DNA from 2 places in the Leuconostoc garlicum genome. Region 2 is predicted to be linked to the other one. Evidence: riboswitches for the same ligand, from Rfam matches in the RefSeq annotation. Region 2 holds a riboswitch; the other holds the start of a gene.
The links. A riboswitch is a leader RNA that binds a small molecule or an ion and turns the genes downstream of it on or off. The one in region 2 is predicted to bind lysine.
Positions count from the first base shown of each region.

Region 1: linked by a shared signal. The riboswitch ahead of lysA (diaminopimelate decarboxylase) and the one ahead of alr (alanine racemase) in region 2 are both predicted to bind lysine.

Region 1 covers NZ_CP016329.1:1,619,458-1,623,809, reverse strand. The annotation lists gene A9176_RS08205 (transcriptional regulator) at 510-1,058, shown strand; gene A9176_RS08200 (nicotinate phosphoribosyltransferase) at 1,055-2,431, shown strand; gene A9176_RS08195 (hypothetical protein) at 2,435-2,776, shown strand; lysine riboswitch at 2,834-3,009, shown strand; gene lysA (diaminopimelate decarboxylase) at 3,111-4,352, shown strand, end outside.
Region 2 covers NZ_CP016329.1:401,866-406,217, forward strand. The annotation lists gene A9176_RS02005 (YdcF family protein) at 1-107, opposite strand, end outside; gene A9176_RS02010 (aspartate-semialdehyde dehydrogenase) at 125-1,222, opposite strand; gene alr (alanine racemase) at 1,262-2,374, opposite strand; lysine riboswitch at 2,453-2,620, opposite strand; gene A9176_RS02020 (2'-5' RNA ligase family protein) at 2,811-3,338, opposite strand; gene A9176_RS02025 (biotin--[acetyl-CoA-carboxylase] ligase) at 3,379-4,122, opposite strand; gene A9176_RS02030 (ABC-F family ATP-binding cassette domain-containing protein) at 4,124-4,352, opposite strand, start outside.

The sequences.
Region 1 (4,352 bases), 450 kb from region 2:
ACGTTAAGCAATTCATCGAAAATTATTCAGGTTATGTTGCGATAACATAACCTGAAGATGCGCTTATAACGCTACAACAAGCCATTATACTACCGTATTTGATCAGCCGTCAACTGGCTTTAGCTCGGGTGAATTAGGGATGATAATGCCTATTATGGTGCTGTTTTTCTAGCATAGGGTGAGGTGTTTTTTAGACAATTTTGTGACAAAAATACAATAAATGTGATAAATTTTAGATACAGCGCATGGTGCGTTGACCCAACATGAATTACGCCTGTTGATCGGTCGCAAGACTGTCTAAAACTACTTTCTTTCACACAAATTTCCACATTTTGTAATTCATGCTGGGTTTTTGGAGAATCATGGGTCACGATGACAATGCCTGTCAATCGTGACTTTTTTTATAGGCACATCGTGATCAGTGCTATAATTTAAGGAGTGACTATAAAGATTGGGGAAAGTTGTGACCCAACGGGCAAACGTTCGTGTCGCAACGCTGTATCATAAAAATGAATAATATTGAAAAATTACAACAATTAACACACATTACCACACAAGAAATTGCGGACGCCTTGGATGTTAACGCTGATTTGGTCAAAGAATGGCAAGATGATGCCAGTTTGCCAACGATTGCGGAACTGGAAGCTTTAGTCGGTATTTTTTCAAGTCAACTCGATGCCCAAGGCATTGAAGCCCAAACCAAATCACATCCGATTCACATTCGTTTGTCGATTGATTACTTGTTGAATCTTGGTTTGACAATGTCAGATTGGATCACGTTAAAGTGGGCTGTGGAAGGTCAGTGGCAAGGCGATCAACTTGTGGTTGGTTTCTTCCATAACGGCAAACTTACCCGTGTGGTGGTTTCTGATGACGAATTTGTCGCTGCCTTTGCAGGATATTTGATTTTGCAAACGGAAGGCGAATTTGAACCTTATATTGATGAATTTGATGATGATAAAGTCTATGATTGGCGCTTGTTACGGCTACATGGGGACGATTACCACGATGTTACCCGTGAGTTAATCGCAACAGACTTACCGGAGATAAAAGCATGACGGAAAATGTCATTTTGGCAACGGATGCCTATAAATTAACCCATCATTTACAGTATCCTGCCCAGTTAACAAAATTATATTCTTATGGCGAAGCGCGCGTTGGCGGCCAATATGAACAGGTGAGTTGGTTTGGCTTGCAAATGATTTTAGACGCCTATTTCCGCCAACCCATCACGGATGAGATGATCGATGAAGCGGCTCGTGTGAGTGAACTCACGTTTGGCACAGCAGCCTTTTTTAATCGCTCAGTTTGGGAAAAAGTCCGTGATCTGGGTTATTTCCCCGTTAAAATTAAAGCATTACCTGAAGGTATGACAGTGCCAGTGGGCAATGCGCTCTTTACGATTGAGTCAACGGCTGATTGGTTTGCCACTAGTTTGAACGCGTTAGAAGACGTTTTGATGCATGTGTGGTATCCAACAACCATTGCCACGAATTCAATGGTCATTCGGCAACGGTTAACGCCATTATTTGAACAATCGGGTACGCCAGCCAATGTGTCGCTGGCAGTTAATGATTTTGGGTTGCGTGGCGCGACGTCATTAGAATCTGCTAAACGAGGTGGTGCTGCCCATTTATTGCACTTCCGTGGCTCTGATAACATGGCAGCTTCGGCGTATTTTGACTTAGTTTATGGCGTGCCTGGACGGGCTTTGTCTGTCTGGGCAACGGAACATTCGGTGGCGACGTCATATGGTGCTGACGCCGGTGAATTCGCCTATGTCCATGCGCAATTGGATCGGGCACCGGATGATGCTATTTTATCCATTGTCATCGATTCATACGATGCGCTCAATTTTGTGAAAAATGTGATTGGGTCACCGGAAATTAAAGCACGGATTATGGCACGTGAAGGCCGAATTGTTCTCAGACCAGATTCTGGAGATCCACTAACCATTGATTTGCAAGTACTCGACCTGCTTGCTGAAATTTTTGGGACGACGACAAATGACAAGGGTTATCGCGTTTTGCAACATAATGTCGGCATTATTCAAGGCGATGGCATGAAAGCAGACACAATTATTGCCCTTTATGAAGCTTTGATGGCCGCTGGTTGGTCAGCGGATAACTTGGTGGTTGGCTCTGGTGGTGGTTTGTTACAAGAAGGCTTTACCCGAGACACCGCACGCTTTGCTATCAAAGCAGCCTATGCGGAGACCGCCACTGGTGAGCACATCAACATTCAAAAGAAGCCTAAAACGGATGCCACAAAAGCGTCAAAAGCTGGACTACTTAAAGTGATTCGCCGAGATGGCCAAATTGTCACAGTATCACAAAGCGAACCAGGAGAAGATCTCTTGACAACCGTTTATGAGAATGGCGTTTTTGCCCCCGTTGATGGGCAAGCGATAATACAACGTGCCCAAGTGTGAGGAATGATCTTGAATTACCAATTTAAAAAAGCCAGTGACATCACAACGGATGTCACAGTCGAACAACTAGACATCAAAGCTGCTGCGCAAGCTTATCGTGAACGCGATCAACGTGACCACAAGCCTAAAAGTGAAATGAGTCAAGCGCTCGTTGGCCGTGGCGTACAAGCGCTTGGCACAGAGGCAGCAATCGGTAAAGATGAACGTAAGGCTAAAGTACTCGCCTTGTTTAACGCCGGGATGACAAGTTATATTGATTTAGCTTTTGAAATGAATTTATCAGAAGCAACAATCCAAAAATATGGCAAAGAATTAGGATTAACTTTCATTGACACGCCATATTAAATTAAAAATTTGACATTTTTAAATGCGTAAGCTATTATAATAACAACATAAAATTTAATTTCACATAGAGGTTGCGATTGACAGGAGTCGCTTATCTGAATTGTTGTAGCAATTGGGAGGGTAAGTCAAAGGGGAAATCGCCGAAATGAACGAACACTACAAAGTTGGTTTGTTGGGCTAATGGTTAAGAACTATTAGACTGTCGTTAGAAATAACGGTGAGCTATGGAAACTGTCAAAAATGCAAGCTTTAGAAGCCTTTTGTCCGTGACCATGTCTCGAACAGAAGGCTTTTTATGTTATCAATTAGGGCATCGTTAAGGTGGAGAAGGTATATGAATTATTCAACAAACGCACAAGCACATTTGACCATTGACGGTGTTGATGCCGTCACATTGGCCGACACTTATGGCACACCGTTATATGTTTACGACGTCTCTAAAATCCGTCAAACGATGCGTGCGTTTAAAGCAATTTTTGAGCGCGAAGCTGTCCCTTATGTTGTGAGTTATGCCTCAAAGGCATTTTCAACGAAGGCCATTTATCAAGTTGCCCAGCAAGAGGGTATCCACGCAGATATTGTCTCGGGTGGTGAATTATACACGGCTCTGGCAGCAGGTTTTCCAGCAGCACATTTGAGCTTTAATGGCAATAATAAGAGTTGGGATGAGCTAAGCATGGCGGTGCGTGCTGGCGTGGGCACGATTATTGTTGACAATTTCTTAGAATTGCAATGGTTATCAGAAATTGCTGCTGCGCACCAAGTACAACAAGCTATTTTACTGCGTATTTCGCCAGGCATTTCAGCACATACCCATGAATTTATTAGTACTGGTCAGCAAGATTCTAAATTTGGCTTTGATTTATTAACTGGTCAAGCAAAACGTGCTTACGAGATTGCACGGTTGGATACAAACCTTGTTTTACGTGGCTTACATGCACACATCGGGTCACAGATTTTTGATGTCACGGGCTTTGAAAAGAACGCAGCTTTACTTGCCGATACAGCTCATAGTTGGGGTTGGACGCCAGCCGTTATTAACGTTGGTGGTGGTTTTGGGATTCGGTATACCGATGATGATACGCCATTGCCTGAAAGTGACTATGCTGCAGCAATCATTGCCACGCTGAAAGCAAAAGCTGAAGCATTTGCCTGGCCAATGCCGGAAATTTGGATTGAGCCAGGGCGTTCGATTGTTGGGCCAGCCGGGCAAACACTTTATACAATTGGGTCACGCAAGAATATTCCGGATTTACGCCAGTATCTTGCCGTTGACGGAGGCATGGGGGATAATATTCGACCAGCCCTTTACCAAGCGAACTACGATGCGGTGTTAGCCAATGATCCCAATGCGCCAACGACTGAAGTTGTGCGGGTTGCTGGTAAATATTGCGAATCAGGGGATGTTTTAGTTTGGGAGCAAGCGCTACCGCAAACCAAACCTGGCGACATCTTAGCCGTTCAAGCAACTGGCGCCTATGGTTATGCCATGGCTTCCAATTACAACCGCAATCCACGACCAGCAGTAGTTTTCGTGGAAAATGGCGCACATCAATTGGTTGTGGCACGGGAAACT
Region 2 (4,352 bases):
AAAACCCCATACGTACCGATTGTCATCGTCGCGGGGTTTTTCTGCAATTGGTAGCCAAGCGCTACCAATAATAATCCAATTGTTACAAGATAAATGAGGGTTATCATAGCCTTATTGTATCACGTTACGCTGTCGTAAATGGATTTGTTGCTGTATCTGGGACGCGCACTAAGTCAAGCGCCACCAATCGTTCAGCAATTTGCACAGTGTTCCAGGCCGCCCCTTTGAGGAGGTTATCTGACACGACCCACATATGGAAAGCATCGTCAACTTCCAAATCTGGCCGGACACGACCGACAAATGTCTCGCGCTTGCCCGCCGCATTAACCGGTTGCGGATAAAGTTGCTCGGCTGGATTATCTTCCAGCACGACCCCTGGTGCTTGGCTTAAGACTTGTTGAATTCCCTGTGCCGTGGCCCCAGTACCAGCCGCTGTTTCAAAGTAAACCGTTTCCCCATGTCCAATTGGCACCGGCACACGCACAGCCGTGCCAGTCACTTTCACGTCACGGGAATCCTTATCACCAAACATAATTTTCTTGGTTTCGTGAATCATTTTCCATTCTTCATGGGTGTACCCATCATCTTCAAATACATCAATTTGGGGCAGTAAATTGTAGGCTAATGGATAGTGCTTAGCCGCACCACGGACTGGCAAAACGGATGCCGTGACCGGTTCACCGGCGTTATAAGCCGTTGTTTGCGCGACTAATTCATCCCAACCTAATTGGCCTGCCCCAGAGGCAGCTTGATACGTTGACACAATCACCCGCTCTAGACCATAGGCTTGGCGAATGGGTTCCAAGGCCACTACCATTTGAATGGTTGAGCAATTTGGATTGGCAATAATGCCTTGATGCGTTTGCAAAGCGGCTTCATTGACTTCTGGTACCACCAGCGGCACGTCATCATGCATGCGCCAATAACTTGAATTATCGACAACAACGGCACCGCGCTTAACTGCCTCAGGCGCAAAGCGCTTTGAAACTGAGCCGCCGCCTGATGCTAAGACCAAATCAACACCGTCAAAACTTTCTGGCGTGGCTTCTTCAACCGTCACTGGTTCGCCTTTAAACATTAAAGTCGTGCCAGCCGAACGTGCTGAAGCCAATAACTTAATTTGACCAACCGGAATCGTTGATTGTTCCAATTGTGATAGCAAACGTGTGCCAACTGCGCCAGTGGCGCCCAAAATTGCCACATGATAAGTTTTTTCTGTCATTTTGTTCTCCTCAATGTTAAGTTTGTTACGCTGTGTGTCCTAATCGACAAGTACGCGGTGCAAGCGATCTTGCATCCCAGTCATGATTTCCCAAGGGGCCAAGCCCGCGTGTTGGGCGACATCTTCCAAAGTATTTTCTAACCCACCATCACGACCAATGAGGGTCACTTTTGTTCCCACAGGATATTCTCGTGGTAAGCGAATCATCATTTGATCCATGGCGATTTGACCAACAATGGGTGCGTATTGCCCATCAACAATCACGTTAAAGCCGGTGAGCTTACGCAACCACCCGTCGCCATAGCCAATTGGCACTGTGCCAATCCATTCGTCGCCCGTCGTGGTGTATTTGTGGGAATAACTAATGCCTTCACCCGCCGGCAGTTGCTTCACAAAGTTGATTTCACTACGCAAAGCCATGACTGGCTGCAACTCATGGCCATCGGCCAATTCGCCACGGGAAGGTTCCACGCCATACAGGACTGTCCCCACGCGAATGACGTCGTGTGGGACTTCGTCAGCGTGATACATGGCAGCCCCAGAGTTGGCGACGTGATAGTATTCTGGTTCCGGTAAGCCATCAGTTAGCGCATGCCAACGCGCCAGTTGCATCTCAAAATAATCAGTATTAGCCGAATCGGACTCGGCAAAATGCGTCGCTAAGCCAACATAGTCAAATAAATCATGATGTGCTTGGACATAAGCAATGGCTTCGGCCAGCGCTGCACGATCACGGAAACCAATTCGTCCCATTCCCGTATCAACCCCTAACGAGACATGCAAACGTTGTTCACCGGACAAATAAGTCGCCGCCTCTTTTAACCAATCAAGCGACACAACCGTAGCCATAATATGTTGGACAGCCATTAATTCCGCATATTCTGCTGGTGAAATCCCTAAAATTAAAATTGGTGCCGTCAATCGCTCATGGCGTAAGGCCAAAGCTTCATCAATAATGGCTACCGCTAAGCCGTAGACACCACCCGCGACAGCTGCTTTAGACGTTGGGATTAACCCCAAGCCGTAGGCATTAGATTTAACAGCCAAAAAGATTTTGTCTGCGCCTGATGTTTGCTTCACGACGGCGACATTATTTTTTAAAGCTTTTTGTGATATTTCAATTTGTGTTGGCCTTGTAATTGCCTCTACCATAGTCACACCTTTTTCTCATAAAATAAAAATCCGTGGCTGCTAGGGGGGCAGTCACGGATCGCAATAAAAAACGCTTATCTCCGTCATAGCACCCCGCATCCGCGACAGTCCATTGGCTCTTAACCAATGGCCCAGCTAACTGACATGATAGTGTCAGTGCTTCGGCCATATCCCCTTTTACTTGTTTCAGCGTATCTATCAATACTCCACAAGTGACTCTTGTCTACGGCAACCTCTATGATTTTCTCATTGTTTTTATTCTATTCTAATACTTTTATTTTGTCAAATGCATTTAAAATGACTGTTTTAACCACTGTCGGTCTCCAGTGGCCAGTCATCCTAGTTAAGCTCACCCAAGGACATTACTGGCAGTTCCGTACGTACACTGATTTGATTAGCCAATGTTGTCTTCCCACTACCCACAGGACCAATAATTCTAATTTTCATGCGCACACCGCAATGCCACCTGACAGAAGACATCTGAATCATCGTTGATTAGGATATGTTCCACACTCACTGACACAATGGTCGTCATGATTGTCAGTGGTGTTTGACCCAATGCTACGATTAACTGTTGCGCCTGCTCTGGTGTCACACCTTGTGCAATTGTCATGTGGGGTATATAGGGGATATCTTGTCGCAGATGGGCAGCAAATATTGGTGCCTGATATAACGCATCATGCATAGCCGTAATTATGGCAGCGCCTTGATCAATAACTAGCCAAACGTACCCATTGTCAGGCTCACCAGCAACTCGGTTCAATGTGATATCAAACGCCGAAAAACGCTGCATCACATCCGTGACAACCTGTATCACTGTATCGTCTGAACTGTCACTCTCAAAAGGAAAAACCAGTGAGATGTGTGGCGCAACATGCTGATACAGCGTATCATACCGTTGTCTCACGTCATGGACAAGGTCATGATTAATACGTGGTAATAATAAAATTGATCGCAATCCCATCACATTTCCCGTCCTGTTCGTTATGATGAACCATTCAACATTAAAAATTGACTTTGGTTACTTCGCCACTCAACAAAGCATGTGAACTACCACTATCATCAACTAGTAGTAATTCTCCACGTTGCCCAACCCCAACAATTTTACCAGTGATAACGGTTTGCCCAACTTGTACTGACACGTAACGGCCTGTTAAATAAGCATGTGCTTGATAATAGGCAAGATGTTGCCCTTGTTGATAACCCGCAAAGTCGGCTTGCAAGGCTGTGAAAATCTGACGGACCAACACATTTTTATCCACATCAACGTCAAGTGCCCCAATTTTATCCCGCAGTTCGGGTGGCACAACCGTGGCTAAAATATTCAAACCAACGCCAATACTGACTTGCGTGAGCTGACCTGCGGTCAGAATGCCCTCGGCAAGAATGCCGGCAATTTTGCGATCCTGATAATATAAATCATTCACCCACTTCATAGCTACTTGAATACCAGTCACTTCAAAAATGACCTGCGCAATCGTTGCGGCCACGCCAGTGGTCAATAGTCCGGCATCAAAATTACCAGTTGGCACGTCAAAAACAAACGTCATATACACACCGCTCCCTCGCGGTGAGAAGAATTGGCGCCCAAATTTCCCGTACCCAGCCGTTTGTTGATTGGCAACCACAGCAAAAGGCCGAGCCACGCCTGCGTTCAGCATGTCTCGACCTTTTATCATTGTTGACGCAACCACATCAAAAACTGTCATGTTTTTCGGCATGTTGTTTTGTGTCAGTAGTTGCACCATACTAATCTGTTTCTTTCTTATAGGATAGCGCCGCAACGTTTAATTCACGGTCACCAAAGCCCTTTGTAAAGCTCACTTCGTGGGAAACGATAATGACATTTCCTGGGAACTTATCAATCGCTGCCCGTAGGGCATTTTTCGTCCCTTCATCCAAATGGTTGGTTGGCTCATCTAAAATCAAGAAATTACTTGGTTTCATTTCCATAATGGCCAACTTCACTTTTGTCTGC